4 regions of the Pseudomonas sp. Cab53 genome follow, and region 3 is predicted to be linked to each of the others. Evidence: predicted binding sites of a transcription regulator. Region 3 holds the regulator's gene; each other region holds the start of a gene.
The links. The regulator FliA, encoded in region 3, starts transcription of late flagellar genes. The targets are predictions, from matches to a motif close to CTAAAGTTTNNNNNNNNNNNGCCGNTAA.

Region 1: a site for FliA is predicted at 2,477-2,504, ahead of KI241_RS21405 (methyl-accepting chemotaxis protein). Genes of this name have one in related genera too.
Region 2: a site for FliA is predicted at 1,576-1,603, ahead of KI241_RS01850 (methyl-accepting chemotaxis protein). Genes of this name have one in related genera too.
Region 4: a site for FliA is predicted at 1,678-1,705, ahead of KI241_RS01745 (methyl-accepting chemotaxis protein). Genes of this name have one in related genera too.

The regions. Positions count from the first base shown of each region.
Region 1 covers NZ_AP021902.1:4,897,873-4,902,083, forward strand. Annotated here, with positions in the region: gene KI241_RS21395 (DciA family protein) at 1-185, shown strand, start outside; gene KI241_RS21400 (helicase HerA-like domain-containing protein) at 972-2,462, opposite strand; gene KI241_RS21405 (methyl-accepting chemotaxis protein) at 2,647-4,211, shown strand, end outside.
Region 2 covers NZ_AP021902.1:432,563-436,773, reverse strand. Annotated here, with positions in the region: gene tatB (Sec-independent protein translocase protein TatB) at 1-5, shown strand, start outside; gene tatC (twin-arginine translocase subunit TatC) at 2-796, shown strand; gene KI241_RS01855 (16S rRNA (uracil(1498)-N(3))-methyltransferase) at 793-1,500, shown strand; gene KI241_RS01850 (methyl-accepting chemotaxis protein) at 1,646-3,562, shown strand; gene KI241_RS01845 (methyl-accepting chemotaxis protein) at 3,696-4,211, shown strand, end outside.
Region 3 covers NZ_AP021902.1:1,724,510-1,728,720, reverse strand. Annotated here, with positions in the region: gene KI241_RS07535 (chemotaxis protein CheA) at 1-609, opposite strand, end outside; gene KI241_RS07530 (protein phosphatase CheZ) at 633-1,418, opposite strand; gene KI241_RS07525 (chemotaxis response regulator CheY) at 1,438-1,809, opposite strand; gene fliA (RNA polymerase sigma factor FliA) at 1,970-2,713, opposite strand; gene fleN (flagellar synthesis regulator FleN) at 2,710-3,540, opposite strand; gene flhF (flagellar biosynthesis protein FlhF) at 3,655-4,211, opposite strand, start outside.
Region 4 covers NZ_AP021902.1:405,371-409,581, forward strand. Annotated here, with positions in the region: gene KI241_RS01745 (methyl-accepting chemotaxis protein) at 1-1,602, opposite strand, end outside; gene KI241_RS01750 (lipoprotein) at 1,886-2,140, shown strand; gene KI241_RS01755 (lipocalin family protein) at 2,189-2,758, shown strand; gene KI241_RS01760 (formimidoylglutamate deiminase) at 2,879-4,211, opposite strand, start outside.

The DNA of each region.
Region 1 (4,211 bases), 3.1 Mb from region 3:
CCGGCCTGGTGCGGATCCAGTTCAAGGTCCAGCCGCCTACCGTGCAGGTCGGTGCCAAGGGGCACACGCTGGACCTGTCCCAGGATGCCGCCGCGACCATCCAGTCCACGGCCGAGGGCATCAGCGATCCCAACCTGCGGGCGGCGCTGGAGCGCCTGGCGGCGCACGCGCGCCCCAAGACTTGAGACGTTGCTTCGTCCAGTCGATCGCCTTCGCGAGCAAGCTCGCTCCCACAAGCGTTTTTCAGCGGCCACAAAAATTGTGTTCACCTCGGCTCTTCTGTGGGAGTGGGCTTGCCCGCGAAAGCGGTCTGTCATTTAAGAATAAGTGGCTGACCCAACGCCTTCGCGAGCAAGCTCGCTCCCACAAGCGTTTTTCAGCGGCCACAAAAATTGTGTTCACCTCGGCTCTTCTGTGGGAGTGGGCTTGCCCGCGATAGCGGTCTGTCATTTAAGAATAAGTGGCTGACCCAACGCCTTCGCGAGCAAGCCCGCTCCCACAAGCGTTCTTCAGCGGCCACAAAAATTGTGTTCACCTCGGCCCTTCTGTGGGAGCGGGCTTGCCCGCGATAGCGGTCTGTCATTTAAGAATAAGTGGCTGACCCAACGCCTTCGCGAGCAAGCTCGCTCCCACAAGCGTTTTTCAGCAGCCACAAAAATTGTGTTCACCTCGGCCCTTCTGTGGGAGCGGGCTTGCCCGCGATAGCGGTCTGTCATTTAAGAATAAGTGGCTGACCCAGCGCCTTCGCGAGCAAGCTCGCTCCCACAAGCGTTTTTCAGCGGCCACAAAAATTGTGCTCACCTCGGCCCTTCTGTGGGAGCGGGCTTGCCCGCGAAAGCGGTCTGTCATTTAAGAATAAGTGGCTGACCCAGCGCCTTCGCGAGCAAGCCCGCTCCCACAGGGATTGCGTCGAGCAGAAATCCTGTGTCGGCAAAATTCCCCTGCTGGCGAAGGGCGCGACTCGGTCCTGACTACCGGCGGCGCTTGCTGCCGCCCAGCAATGAGCCCATCAACCCGCGCACCAGTTGACGGCCCAACTGGTTGGCCGCCTGACGCATTGCCGACTTGAGCGCCTGCCCCGCTGCCGTGCCGAGGAACTCCCCGGCCCTGTCGGCAAGGCTCGGCTGTTCAGCCGCCGGTTTGTCCGGCGCGGCCTCGGCCTCAGGTTCCAGCCCTTTACGCCCCATCAACACTTCATAGGCCGACTCGCGATCAATGGGCTTGTCATAGCGCCCTTGCAGTGGCGAGCGGGCGATCAACGCGGCGCGCTCGGCCTCGCTCAACGGCCCGATGCGCGATTGCGGTGGTGCCACCAGCACGCGCTGGACCATTTCCGGCGTACCTTTTTCCTGCAGGGTGCCCACCAGGGCTTCGCCGATGCCCAGCTCGGTCAGCACCGCCAAGGCATCGAACTGCGGGTTCGGGCGAAAACCGTCCGCCACCGCCCGCAGGGATTTCTGCTCCTTGGCGGTGAAAGCCCGCAAGCCGTGCTGGATACGCAAGCCCAATTGCGCCAGTACATCGTCTGGTAAATCGCCCGGCGACTGGGTCACGAAATACACCCCGACACCCTTGGAACGGATCAGCCGCACCACTTGTTCCAGGCGCTCCTGCAAGGCCTTGGGCGTGCCGGCGAACAACAGGTGCGCCTCGTCGAAAAACAGCGCCAATAGCGGTTTGTCCGCATCGCCGCGCTCGGGCAACTGTTCGAACAACTCGGCCAGCAGCCACAGCAGGAAGGTCGCGTAGACTTTCGGCGCCTCATGGACCAGCCGACTGGCGTCCAGCAGGTGGATGCGTCCCCGGCCATCGCTGGCCGGTTGCAAGATGTCTTCGAGCTGCAAGGCCGGCTCGCCGAACAACGCTTCCGCACCTTGCTGCTCCAGGCTGGACAAGCGTCTTAGCAAGGCCTGGCTGGAACCGGTGGTCATCAGCGCCGCGTCGTCCCCCAGCAACTCGGGGTTGTCCCTGAGGTGGTTGAGCAACGCCTTGAGGTCCTTGAGGTCAAGTAGCAACAGCCCTTCACGGTCAGCCACCTTGAACGCGGCGTACAGCGCCGACTGCTGGCTGTCGGTGAGCTCCAGCAGGCTGCCGATCAGCAACGGGCCCATTTCACTCAAGGTGGTGCGCAGTGGATGACCGGATTGGCCGTGGATGTCCCACAACGTCACCGGATAGGCCTGGGGCGTGTGGCCGAGCCAAGGCATGCCGGCGATCCGCTCGGCCACTTTGCCCTGGGGGTTGCCGGCAGCGCCGAGGCCGCACAGGTCGCCCTTGATGTCCGCCGCGAACACCGCCACACCCGCATCGCTGAACGCTTCGGCCAGGCGCTGCAAGGTCACGGTCTTGCCGGTGCCGGTGGCGCCCGCCACCAAGCCGTGGCGGTTCGCCAGGCGCATCGCCTGGGAGAGGGGTTGGCCGGTCGGGTCGGCGCCGATAACAAGCTTGAGTGAGTCAGGCATTTCGTCACCTGTGGTTAATCTGTGGCCCTGCTTGGCCGATACCAAATGACAGACCCTACTGAAAACAAGGTCGGATAATTCCCAGGGAGATGGAAATATCAGCTTTTTTCAATACGGCGATATTTAGCGAACTTTCCATATAAAAGCACGCCCAGAGCCATAAGATTCAGCGGAACCTCGAACCATGAAGAAAAACCTGCGTTTCAGCCATAAAATCCTCCTTGCCGCCGCCCTGATCGTCGTTGCCGCCTTCGCCTCCTTCACGTCATACAACGATTACCTGCAACGCAATGCCATCCGCGACGACCTCGACGGCTACCTGCATGAAATGGCCGAGGTCACCGCGAGCAACATCCAGACCTGGCTCAGCGGGCGGATCCTGCTCATCGAAAACCTGGCCCAGAACATTTCCGCCAGCCCGGACTCCGCCAGCGTCACCCGGCTGCTGGAGCAGAAAGCACTGACCGCAACCTTCATGGCTTCCTACCTGGGCGACGCCCAGGGCAGCTTCATCATTCGCCCCGACGCGAAGATGCCCGACGGCTTCGACCCTCGCGTACGCCCCTGGTACAAGGGCGCGCAGAGCAGCAGCACCTCGACCCTGACCGAACCGTACATCGACGCCGCCAGTGGCGGGCTGATCATCTCCATTGCCAGTGCTGCCCGGAACGCCACACAGACCGTCGGCGTCGTGGGCGGCGACCTGAGCCTGCAAGCCATTGTCGACAACCTCAAGACCGTGGACTTCGATGGCATGGGCTATGCTTACCTGGTCAGCGCCGATGGCAAGATCCTGGTGCACCCGGACAAGGCCCTGGTCATGAAAACCCTGGCCGAAGCCTACCCAGGCAACACGCCGAAAATCAGCGAACAGATCACCGAAGTCGAGGTGGACGGCCACTCGCGCATTGTCACTTTCGTGCCGATCAAGGGCCTGCCTTCGGTGAACTGGTACGTCGGGGTCTCGGTGGATAAAGACCTGGCCTACGCGATGCTGAGCGATTTCCGTACCTCGGCAGTCGTGGCGACGATCATTGCCGTGATCTTCATCATCGCGCTGTTGAGCATGCTGATCCGCCTGCTGATCCAGCCGCTGCACACCATGACCCGGGCCATGGAAGACATCGCCGACGGTGAAGGCGACCTGACCAAGCGCCTGACGATCCAGAACCAGGACGAATTCGGCATTCTGGGCATCGCCTTCAACCGTTTCGTCGAGCGCATCCACGGTTCGATCCGCGAAGTGTCCTCCGCCACCGAACACGTCAATGAAGTCGCCCTGCGCGTGGTGAGCGCGTCGAACTCGTCAATGGTCAACTCCGACGAACAATCGAGCCGCACCAACAGCGTGGCCGCCGCGATCAACCAACTGGGCGCCGCCGCCCAGGAGATCGCCCGCAATGCCGCCCAGGCGTCCCATCAGGCCAGCGACGCCCGTGGCCTGGCCGAGGACGGCCAGCACGTGGTAGACCGCAGCATTGCCGCGATGAATCGCCTTTCCGAGCTGCTGAGCACGTCGAGCAACAACGTCGAGACGTTGAACAGCAAAACCGTGAACATTGGCCAGATCCTGGAGGTGATCACCAGCATTTCCCAGCAGACCAACCTGCTGGCCCTCAACGCCGCGATCGAGGCCGCTCGGGCCGGTGAAGCCGGACGCGGGTTTGCCGTGGTGGCGGACGAGGTGCGCAACCTCGCCCACCGCACCCAGGAATCGGCACAACAAGTGCAGACCATGATCGAGGAACT
Region 2 (4,211 bases), 1.3 Mb from region 3:
CATGAGCAATATCCCAGAGCATGACCAGCCGATGCCGCTGGTATCGCACCTCACCGAGCTGCGCACGCGCCTGCTGCGTTGCGTCGCGGCGGTCTTCATTATCTTTGCCGGGCTGTTCGCCTTCACCCAGCAGATCTACACCTTCGTCTCCACGCCGCTGCGCCAGTACCTGCCGGCCGGCGCGACGATGATCGCCACCGACGTGTCGTCACCGTTCCTGACGCCCCTGAAGCTGACGATGATGGTCTCGCTGTTCCTGGCGATCCCGGTGATCCTGCACCAGATCTGGGGCTTCATTGCGCCCGGCCTGTACAAGCACGAAAAACGCATCGCCGTGCCGCTGCTGGTGTCCAGCATCCTGCTGTTTTACACCGGCATGGCTTTCGCCTATTTCCTGGTGTTCCCGCTGATCTTCAAGTTCTTCGCCGCCGCCACCCCGGCAGGCGTGGAGATGATGACCGACATCACCAGCTACCTGGATTTCGTCATGACGCTGTTCTTCGCCTTCGGCGTGGCGTTCGAAATCCCCGTGGCGGTGGTGCTCCTGGTGTGGATCGGCGTCGTTGACGTCGAGTACCTGAAGAAGATCCGTCCGTACGTGATCATCGGCTGCTTCGTGGTCGGCATGATCCTGACCCCACCGGACATCTTCTCCCAGACCCTGCTAGCCGTGCCGATGTGGTTGCTGTTCGAGATCGGCGTGCTGTTCGGCGGCCTGGTGCGCAAGCGCAGCGAACACCCGGAAGACGAGACGGTTGACGACCACAACGACCAACCGCCTGCGACCCAAGCGTGAACCTGCTGCTGCTCGAAGAGGCTGACTTCATCGGGCCGGACCGGGTGATCCTGAGTGATCGCCGGCTGACCCACATGCAGGAAGTCCACCGCAGCGCCGTCGGCGACAGCCTGCGGGTCGGGCGCCTCGGCGGCTTGATGGGCACGGCTCAGGTACTGCGCCTGGAAGCCCGCGAGGCCGAGCTGCAGGTGAGCCTCGACCAGCCGCCGCCGGCCAAGCTGCCGTTGACGCTGGTGCTGGCCCTGCCCCGCCCCAAGATGCTCCGGCGGGTGTTCCAGACCGTCGCCACCATGGGTGTACCGCGGGTGGTGCTGGTCAACAGCTACCGGGTGGAAAAGAGCTTCTGGCAGACGCCGTTCCTCGAACCCGAGGCCATTCGCGAGCAATTGATCCTTGGCCTGGAGCAGGCCCGGGACAGCGTGCTGCCCGAGATCATCATCGAAAAACGCTTCAAGCCCTTCGTCGAAGACCGCCTGCCGGCCATCACCCAAGGCACCCTGGGCCTGGTGGGCCATCCGGGCAACCACCCGCCCTGCCCCCGGGCGCTGACGGAGCCGGTGACACTGGCCATTGGCCCGGAAGGTGGCTGGATCCCCTACGAAATCGACCTGCTGGGCAAGGCAGGCCTGCAACCGGTGCAACTGGGCGAGCGAATCCTGCGGGTCGAGACCGCGGTCACGGCGCTGCTTGCACGGCTGTTCTGATGCCCTGCGGTTGATTGACGTCCTGTGGCGAGCCCCGCCACAAGCCCCACACGCTTAAGTTCGTCAGCGTCATGGCTACAGATCCCACCCGAGCCGCCGATACAGCGCCCACAAGTCCAATTCAACGCTCCAAGGGAGTATCAGCATGTTCCGATGGCTTGCCCAGGGTCTGGGAAACGTAAGCGTTAATCGCAAACTCGGTGCAGGCTTCGGCCTGGTGCTGTTTCTCACAGTGATGATCGCGTTCACCGGCTGGTCCGGCCTGGGCAATGTCATCAGCCGGGGCGACAAGCTGGGGTTCATCGCCAGTCTCAACGACTTGAGCCAGGACCTGAATCTGGCAAGCATCGAGTACAACACCACACGCGGCGAGAAAGGACCACAACCGGTCAACGACCTGCTTGGCCGACTCGAAGCCGGGCTCAATACCGCTCGCCAGTTGATTGAACAACCGGCCGATGTGGCGCTGATCGATAAACAACTGGCCGCCGTCACGGAATACAAAGGCGCCTTTGCCCAGATGACCCGCGCCACCGTCAGCCGCGAAGATGCCCGCAGCAAGCTGGGCGCCAACGCCGACAATGCCGTGGCCCGCGTCGCCGACGTTGAAAAGGCGCTGCTGCAATCGGGCGATATCTCGTCCTTCAACAGCATCGTGACCCTGAGTAAAGCGGTCCAGCAAGCGCGTTATCAGGTGCGCGGTTATACCTACAGCGGTAAGAGCGATGCCCAGCAACCCGCCCTCGAGGCCATCGATAACGTACTCAAGCTGCTGGCTCGTTTGCCCGAGCAGTTGCCTGAGGAATATCGGGCCAACCTGCAACAGGCCAACGACTCGTTCAACCTCTATCGCGCGGCTGTCAGCCAGTTCCGAGACTCGCAGATCGACAACGCCGCGGCGCTCCAGCGCATGACCGAGCAAGGCCAGGTGTTGATGGACGCCAGCCAGAAACTGACCGTCTCCCAGACCGCCGTGCGTGACCGTGACGCCGCCCAGGCCAAGACCGTCCTGATCGTCGCCGCCGCGCTGGCGCTGCTGTTGGGTGTGGTCGCCGCTTTGTTCATCACCCGTCAGATCGTCGGCCCTCTCGGCCAGACCTTGACGGTGGCCGAACGCGTAGCCGCTGGCGACCTGACCTATAACCTCACCTCAGATCGGCGCGACGAACTGGGCCAACTGCAACGCGCCATGCACAGCATGACCGTGGGCCTGCGCCAGTTGATCGGTGGCATCGGCGAAGGCGTCACGCAGATCGCCAGCGCCGCCGAACAACTCTCCGCCGTCACCGAACAGACCAGTGCCGGGGTCAACAGCCAGAAGGTGGAAACCGACCAGGTCGCCACCGCTATGCATGAAATGACCGCCACGGTGCAGGAAGTGGCACGTAATGCCGAGGAAGCGTCCGAAGCCGCCGTCGCCGCCGACCAGCAGGCCCGCGAAGGTGAGCGGGTGGTGGGCGAAGCCATCTCCCAGATCGAACGCCTGGCACTCGAAGTGGGTAACTCCACCGCGGCGATGGGCGACCTCAAGCGCGAAAGCGACAAGATCGGCAGCGTGCTCGACGTGATCAAGTCCGTGGCCCAGCAAACCAACCTGCTGGCCCTCAACGCCGCCATTGAGGCCGCCCGCGCCGGTGAGGCCGGACGTGGCTTCGCGGTAGTGGCCGATGAAGTCCGCAGCCTGGCCCAGCGCACCCAGAAGTCCACCGAAGAGATCGAAGAGCTGATCCTGGGCCTGCAGAACGGCACCCAACAGGTCGCCACGATCATGGACAACAGCCGCGGCCTGACCGACAGCAGCGTCGAACTGACGCGCCGCGCCGGCGGTTCCCTGGAAAACATCACCCGCACCGTCTCGGCGATCCAATCGATGAACCAACAGATCGCCGCGGCCGCCGAACAGCAGAGCGCCACGGCCGAAGAGATCAACCGCAGCGTGCTCAATGTGCGCGACGTCTCCGAACAAACCTCGGCCGCCAGCGAAGAAACCGCCACCTCCAGCGCCGAGCTGGCCCGCCTGGGCGTTCACTTGCAGACGTTGGTGGGTCGGTTCAAGGTCTAGCACCGGCAACAGCCAGGGCGGGGCACGGATTGCTTCGCCCTGGAAATACGCCGGCCTATTTCCTACAGATCGCTCGTCTATGGTCGATACTCTCCTCATAAGGCCTATAAAACGGTTCGAGGGGAGTATCAACATGTTCAGTTGGCTGACCGAGAAGCTGGGAAATGTAAGCGTCAATCGCAAACTGGGCGTCGGTTTTGGCCTGGTGCTGTTCATGACCCTCCTGAGCACCCTCGCCGGCTGGAACAGCCTGAGCAGCGTGATCAGCCGCGCAGACAAGCAGGCCTCCATCTCCAGCCTCAACGAGTTGGCCAAGGACCTTCGAGTCGCCCGCCTCGACTACGAGATGCGTCGCGGCGAACAAGGGCCGGCAGCCGTGAGCGACTACCTGGCCAAGCTTCAAGGGAGCCTCCAGGCGGCCCTCGATCGATTCGTGCGACCAGCGGACCGCGACCTGCTCAACCAACAGTTGGCCAACCTCGACGAATACAAGCGCGCTTTTGCCGACATGACCCAGGCGACGCAGGATCGCGAGTCGGCCCGATCCAAGTTGGGCGCCAACGCCGACAATGCCGTGGCCAAGGTTACTGAAGTCGAGAACGCCTTGCGCCAAGGCGATAGCATTGCCCCGTTCAACGACGTGGTCGAG
Region 3 (4,211 bases):
GAACTCGGCGTCGGTGATTTCATCGCTGGCAGCGGCATCGCCCGCCGGTGCGGCAGCCGGAGCCGCCGGCGCCTCGGCCTGGGCCTTGGCGGCGCTCAGGGAGTCCAGCAGTTGTTCGAATTCGTTATCGGTGATGTCGCCCGATTCCTCGGCGACGGGTTCCTCGACGGCCGGTTCTTCAATGACCGGCTCGGCCACGGCAGCGGTTTCATCCGCCGACTGAGGCTCGGCCAGGCGCGACAGCGCAGCGAGCAGCTCAGGCGTGGCAGGGGTAATCGGCGAGCGCTCGCGCACTTCGCTGAACATGCTGTTGACCGCATCCAGCGCTTCAAGCACCACGTCCATCAGCTCCGAATCAACGCGACGCTCACCCTTGCGCAGGATGTCGAACACGTTTTCGGCAATGTGACAGCACTCCACCAGCTCGTTGAGCTGGAGGAAGCCGGCGCCTCCTTTTACAGTGTGGAAACCGCGAAAAATTGCGTTGAGCAGATCCGCATCATCCGGCCGGCTTTCCAGCTCGACCAATTGCTCGGACAGTTGCTCAAGAATCTCGCCAGCCTCAACCAGGAAATCCTGAAGGATCTCTTCATCGGCGCCGAAGCTCATTAATGGGGTGCTCCTAAAACAGGCTAAAATCCAAGGCTGGACAGCAAATCGTCCACATCGTCCTGACCGGACACAACGTCTTCTCTTTTATCGGCATGAATTTGCGGACCTTCACCCTGAGAGAGATGTTTTTGTGGATCTTTTTCAGCAAGCATCGCTTCACGGTCGTGTTCGATGCCCGCAAAGCGGTCGACTTGGCTGGCCATCAACACCAGCTTGAGCAAATTGCTTTCCACTTCGGTAACCAGTTGGGTCACGCGCTTGATCACCTGGCCGGTCAGGTCCTGATAGTCCTGGGCCAACAAGATGTCGTTGAGGTTGCTGGCGACGGCGCGGTTTTCGCTGCTGCTGCGCGTCAGGAAACCGTCGACCCGGCGGGCCAACTCGCGAAACTCCTCGGCCCCCACCTCGCGACGCATGAACCGACCCCAGTCGGTGCTCAAGGCCTGGGCTTCCTCGCTCAGGCCATTGACCAGCGGCGTGGCGCTCTCCACCAAATCCATGGTGCGGTTGGCCGCCGCTTCGGTCAGCTTGACCACATACCCCAGGCGCTCGGTGGCGTCGGTGATCTGCGAGACTTCCTCGGCCTGCGGCATGCGCGGGTCGATCTGGAAATTGACAATCGCGCTGTGCAATTCACGCGTGAGCTTGCCCACTTCCAGATACAGACCACGGTCACGGGTCTGGTTGAGCTCATGGATCATTTGAACCGCATCGCCAAAACGGCCTTTTTCGAGGCTTTCGACCAGTTCACGGGCATGTTTTTTCAGGGTCGATTCGAAATCGCCCATTGAAGATTCGTTATCCATAGCTCCCCCCGGGGCGCCGTTAGCCGATGCGTTCGAAGATTTTTTCGATCTTCTCTTTCAACGCCTGGGCCGTGAAGGGTTTGACCACGTAGCCGTTCACACCGGCCTGGGCCGCTTCGATGATCTGCTCGCGCTTGGCTTCGGCGGTGACCATCAGCACGGGAAGGTGCTTGAGTTTTTCATCAGCGCGCACCTGGCGCAGCAGGTCGATGCCGGTCATGCCGGGCATGTTCCAGTCGGTGACCAGAAAATCGAAGTTGCCACTGTGCAACATCGGGAGCGCAGTGGTCCCGTCATCTGCTTCGGCCGTGTTGGTGAACCCAAGGTCACGCAACAGGTTTTTAATGATCCGCCGCATCGTTGAGAAGTCATCAACGATGAGGATTTTCATGTTCTTGTCCAATTCGACCTCCAAGCAGTCTTAAACGCGTCCAGCACCTGAACGCGCCATTTCAATCAATCCGGCACAACGCTCGACAACAGCGCGCAGCACAACGGGTGAGACCGTGCAGTACCTGCCAGCCTCGTTCGCAGCGCCCCCGCACTGCGTATCAGCGCGCTCGCCATTCCCCCAAACGCCCCCGCAAACGGGCTGCGCACTGGCTGTGTAACTGGCTGACCCGCGATTCGCTGACCCCCAGGACCTCACCGATTTCCTTGAGGTTCAGCTCTTCGTCGTAGTACAGCGCCAAGACCAGTCGCTCACGCTCCGGCAAATTGGCAATCGCTTCGGCCAGCGCGCTCTGGAAGCGTTCATCTTCCAGGTCACGCGATGGCTCCATGTGAGCACTCGCGCCATCCTCGTGCAGCCCTTCATGCTCGCCGTCCTGCAACAGGTCGTCGAAACTGAACAGGCGGCTGCCCAAGGTATCGTTCAAAATCCCGTAATAATCATCGAGACTCAACTGGAGTTCGGCCGCAACCTCGTGATCTTTAGCGTCACGCCCGGTTTTAGCTTCAATCGCACGGATCGCATCGCTCACCATGCGGGTGTTGCGGTGCACCGAACGCGGTGCCCAATCGCCCTTGCGGACCTCATCGAGCATCGCGCCGCGGATACGGATACCGGCGTAGGTCTCGAAACTGGCGCCCTTGCTCGCGTCGTATTTGTTCGACACTTCGAGCAGGCCGATCATGCCGGCCTGGATCAGGTCCTCGACCTGGACACTGGCCGGCAGCCGCGCCAGCAAGTGATAGGCGATACGCTTGACCAGGGGCGCGTAACGCTCGATCAACTCGTACTGGGCGTCCCGTGCCGATTTCTTGTAGAGGTGGTTGTAACTGCTGGCTGTCATAGCACGGGCCCTGCTGTTTGTTGCACGAGACGCTCGACGAAAAATTCCAGATGCCCGCGCGGGTTGGCCGGCAGCGGCCAGCTATCGACCTTCTGGGCGATTGCCTTGAACGCCAGCGCACATTTGGAACGTGGAAAAGCTTCATAGACGGCACGTTGCTTCTGGACGGCCTTGCGGACACTTTCGTCGTAGGGCACGGCGCCGACGTATTGTAGGGCGACATCCAGGAAGCGATCCGTGACCTTGGTCAGCTTGGCGAACAGATTGCGTCCCTCCTGCGGGCTCTGCGCCATGTTGGCCAGGACGCGGAAGCGGTTCATGCCGTAGTCGCGGTTCAGCAGCTTGATCAGGGCATAGGCGTCGGTGATGGAAGTCGGTTCATCGCAGACCACCAGCAGCACTTCCTGGGCGGCCCGCACGAAACTGACGACCGAGTCACCGATGCCGGCCGCGGTGTCGATTACCAGCACATCGAGGTTGTCGCCGATGTCGCTGAACGCCTGGATCAGGCCCGCGTGCTGGGCCGGGGTCAGGTGAACCATGCTCTGGGTGCCGGAGGCGGCCGGCACGATGCGAATCCCGCCAGGCCCTTGCAACAGTACGTCGCGCAGTTCACAGCGGCCTTCGATCACGTCCGCCAGCGTGCGCTTTGGGGTTAGCCCCAGCAACACGTCGACGTTCGCCAGGCCCAGGTCGGCGTCCAGCAGCATGACCCGTCGGCCAAGCTCTGCCAGAGCCAGGGACAAGTTCACTGACACGTTAGTCTTCCCGACGCCACCTTTGCCGCCGGTCACCGCGATCACCTGTACGGGATGCATGCTGCCCATGTTCGTTCTTTACCTTGTCTTACTTAGACGGAGGCCACATTACTGGCTGCGCGTTCACACGGAACAATGCATGGCAGACCATCGATGTAGGTACAAAAAATACTCATGATAACCTCAGCCGACCTGTTTGGATGGGCTGTGGTAGATATCAGCGAACATGTCAGCCATGGCTTCTTCGCTGGGTTCTTCCTGCATTTGCACACTCACGGCACGACTGACCAGTTGATGACGGCGCGGCAGATGCAGATCATCCGGGATCCGCGGCCCGTCGGTCAGGTAGGCCACCGGCAGTTCATGACCGATCGCCAGGCTCAACACCTCGCCCAGGCTTGCCGTTTCGTCCAGCTTAGTCAGGATGCAGCCGGCCAGCCCGCAGCGCTTGTAGCTGTGGTATGCGGCGGTTAGAACCTGTTTCTGGCTGGTGGTTGCCAACACGAGATAATTTTTTGACTTGATACCGCGCCCGGCCAGGCTCTCGAGCTGCAGGCGCAGGGCCGGATCGCTGGCTTGCAGGCCGGCGGTATCGATCAGCACGACGCGCTTGCGCAGCAAAGGCTCCAGCGCCTGGGCCAGGGACTGGCCCGGGTCCACGTGGGTCACCGACACATTGAGGATACGGCCCAGGGTCTTGAGTTGCTCCTGGGCTCCGATGCGGAAGCTGTCCATGCTCA
Region 4 (4,211 bases), 1.3 Mb from region 3:
CATGGTCAGCACCGCCTCGCGCGCGCCGACTTGCAGTTCTTCGATCATCTTCTGGACTTGCTGCGCCGAGTCCTGGGTGCGGTGAGCCAGGTTGCGCACTTCGTCGGCCACCACTGCAAAGCCTCGACCGGCTTCTCCGGCCCGGGCGGCCTCGATGGCGGCGTTCAGGGCCAGCAGGTTGGTTTGCTGGGAAATGCTGGTGATCACCTCGAGGATCTGGCCGATGTTCACCGTGTTGCTGTTCAGGGTCTCGATGTTGCCGCACGAATCGCTGATCTTGGCGGACAACTGCTGCATGGCGGTGATGGTCTTGTCCACCACATGCTGGCCTTCTTCAGCCAGGTTGCGCGCGTCGCTGGAATGCTGCGAAGCGAGCGCGGCGTTCTGGGCGATTTCCTGGGCGGCGGCGCCGAGCTGGTTGATGGCCGCGGCGACGCTGCTGGTGCGCGAAGCCTGCTGGTCGGAGTTGAACATCGAGGAATTGGACGCACTGACCACGCGCAGGGCAACTTCGTTGACCTGGCCGGTGGCCGACGCCACTTCGCGGATCGAGGTATGGATGCGCTCGACGAAACGGTTGAACGACACGCCCAGTGCACCGAATTCATCGTGGCCGTGGATGGTCAGGCGCCGGGTCAGGTCGCCTTCGCCTTCGGCGATGTCATGCATGGCGCGACCCATGGTCAGCAGCGGTTGCATCAACACACGGATCAGCATGCCCAGCAGGGCGATGATGAACACCACGGCGATGGCCATGGCGATCAGCGCCGAGGTGCGGAACTCACTGAGCATCGCCAGGGCGGTGTCCTTGTCCAGTACCAGCGCCACGTACCAGTCTGCGCCCGGCACGCCATTGACGCGGGTGAAGGAGATGAACTGGGTCTTGCCGTCGAGTTCGACCTCCTTCATGCCGGGGCTGACTTGCGGCGCACCGTTAGGGTAGGCCTCGGCCAGGGTCTTGAGTACACGCTTGCTGTCCGGGTGGATCAGGATCTTGCCTTCGGCGCTGACGATGAACGCATGACCGTGGCCGCCGAAGTTCAGCGAGTTGATGATGGCGCTGACGCTGGACAGGTCGATGTCCGCCCCGGCCACGCCGATCATCTGGTTCTGGCGCTGGACCGGGGTGGCTACGGTGATCACCAGTTTGCCCGATGAGGCGGCGATGTAGGGTTCGGTGACGATGGTCTGCTGGGCGCTGTTGGCGGCCTTGTACCAGCCACGGGCGCGAGGGTCGTAGTCGGCGGGACGGTTGCCGGCCGGGACCGAGAACATCACGCCGTCGGTGCCGCCGAAATAGCTGAGCTGGAAGTTGCCCGTGTAGGCCGGCAGGTCGACGGCGCGCTTGAGGCTGGCGGCGCTGTTGCCGTCGATGGCGATCTGCTGGGCCAGCGATTGCAGCAACTGGATGCGTCCTTCGACCCAGGTCTGGATGTTGCGACTGGTCAGGCTGCCGAGTTCCTGCATGGTGGTTTCGGTGCTGCTGTTCAGGCTCTGGCGCTGACGGTAGTCGTTGAACAGGATGAAACAGGCGAATGCAACGGCTACCACGAGGGCGGCAGCCAGCAGGATTTTGTGGCTGAATTTCATGTTTCTGGTCATTAAGAGCGCTACCGCAGAGGAGCTGGTCAGGAAGGGAGGCAATTTGCCATAACGCAGGGCTTTGCGCTGCTCTTTTTATCGGCCGGCGGGCGCTAAGGATCAGCGCCCGGTGCCGCGATCCCGACGAAATGGCCAACACCGTCACAAACTGATTGATTTACCGACGAAACGGCGCATCCGAGGCCAATAAATACTGGGGTTGTCGGGGAACCAGAAGAGGGTTTTCTCTTCTAAGGTTCTGGTTGGCACCCTAGCCACCCCCTTCCGTTCCAGGAGTTACACCATGTCACTGCGCTCTATCGCCCTGTTGTTCGTGTGCGTCGTATTGACGGCATGCAGCAAGGTCAACCAGGAAAACTATTCGAAGCTGTCAGCCGGCATGCCCAAGGCCGAAGTCGAAGCGTTGCTGGGGAAACCGACCGATTGCTCGGGCGCGCTTGGCATGTCCAGTTGCACCTGGGGCGACCAGAAAAGCTTTATCAGCGTGCAGTACGCCGGTGACAAAGTGTTGATGTTTTCCGGCCAAGGCCTGAAGTAAACCGGGGCTAGTGGCCTGTGTCGGCCGCTAGGTGCCTGCGGGAGAAAAATAATGCGGTTATTGTTAGTACTTTTAGCCGGCCTGGTTTTGGCTGGCTGTGCCACTTCTGGCGAAGACCCGTTGGCGCCCAAGACTGTCCACAGCGTCAACCTCAAGCGTTACCAAGGGACCTGGTACGAGTTGGCCCGCCTGCCGATGTATTTCCAGCGCAACTGTGCGCAATCCGAAGCCCATTACACCCTCAAGCCTGACGGCAACGTGGGCGTGCTCAATCGCTGCCTGACCTCGGACTGGCAGTGGGAAGAAGCCCGTGGCACCGCCACGCCGCAGGTGCCGGGCAAGACCGACAAGCTCTGGGTCCAATTCGACAACTGGTTCTCGCGGATCGTGCCGGGCGTGGCGAAAGGGCAGTATTGGGTGTTGTACGTCAGCGACGACTACAAGACCGCCATCGTCGGCGACCCGAGCCGTCGCTACATGTGGTTGCTGTCCCGCACACCCACCGTCAACAGCGTCGTACGCGAAGAGCTGCTGAGCAAGGCGCGCCAGCAGGGCTATGACACGACACGGTTGATCTGGCGAGCGTCGGATCGGCAGATGGCCAAGACGTCGGATTAACTGCTTCCGAATAGCCAATGTGGGAGCGGGCTTGCTCGCGAAGGCGGTGTATCAGTCAACGGTTATGTCGACTGATACACCGCCTTCGCGAGCAAGCCCGCTCCCACATGTTTATCCGTGTCAGCCCAACAGCTCGCGCAACACCTGGGTAAACGCCTGGGCGCTGTCCTCTTGGGCGGCGTGACGACCGTCGCGCACCACCCATTTCCCGCCCACCATTACATCGCGAACCTGGCGATCCCCGCCGGCAAACAGCCACCGATTGAGGATCCCGTCGCCCTGCGCGGTGGCGAGATACGGGTCCTGGCCATCGAGCACCAGCCAGTCGGCACGCTTGCCGACTTCGAGGGCGCCGATCGGTTGCCCCAGCGCCTCGGCGCCGCCTTCCAGTGCGGCATCGAACAAAGTCCGCCCGACCATCGGCTGATCCGTCCGATACAAGCGGTTGCGCCGTTGATCCCGCAGGCGCTGGCCATATTCCAGCCAACGCAGTTCTTCCACCACGCTCAATGACACATGGCTGTCGGAACCTATGCCCAGCCGGCCGCCCTGGACGAGGAAGTCCACGGCCGGAAAAATCCCGTCGCCCAGGTTGGCCTCGGTGGTCAGGCACAGGCCGGCAATCGCCTGGCTCCTGGCCATGAGGCTGACCTCGTGGGCGTTGGCGTGGGTGGCATGGACCAGGCACCAACGCCGGTCCACCTCGACGTTTTCGTACAGCCATTGCAATGGGCGGGCGCCGCTCCAGCTCAGGCAGTCGTCGACTTCCTTCTGCTGCTCGGCGATGTGGATATGCACCGGGCACTGGCGATCGCTCGCCGCCAGCACGTCGCGGATCTGCTCAGGTGTCACCGCACGCAGGGAGTGGAAGCACAAACCCAGGGCCTGGGTGGGTTGCCTGGCCAGGATCGGCTGCAAGCGTGACTGGAGTTTGAGGTAGTTCTCGGTACTGTTGATGAAGCGCCGCTGCCCGTCATTGGGCGCCTGGCCGCCGAAACCGGAATGGCTGTAGAGCACCGGCAACAACGTCAGGCCGATCCCGGCATCGCTGGCGGCCTGGCTGATGCGCAAGGCCAGTTCCGCCGGGTCGGCGTAAGGCGTGCCGTCGGTATCGTGGTGCACGTAATGGAATTCGGCGACCGAGGTGTAGCCGGCCTTGAGCATTTCGATATACAGCTGCCGGGCGATGATGCCGAGCTGGTCGGGGCTGATTTTTCCGACGAGCCGGTACATCAGGTCGCGCCATGTCCAGAAACTGTCGTTGGGGTTGCCCGCCACTTCCGCCAGGCCGGCCATGGCGCGCTGGAACGCATGGGAGTGCAGGTTCGGCATGCCCGGCAGCAGCGGCCCCGCCAGGCGTTCGGCGCCGTCTGCGTGGGAATCGACCTGGATATGGGTCAGCACGCCTGCCGCGTTGACCTCAAGGCGTACATCGTTGGCCCATCCACTAGGC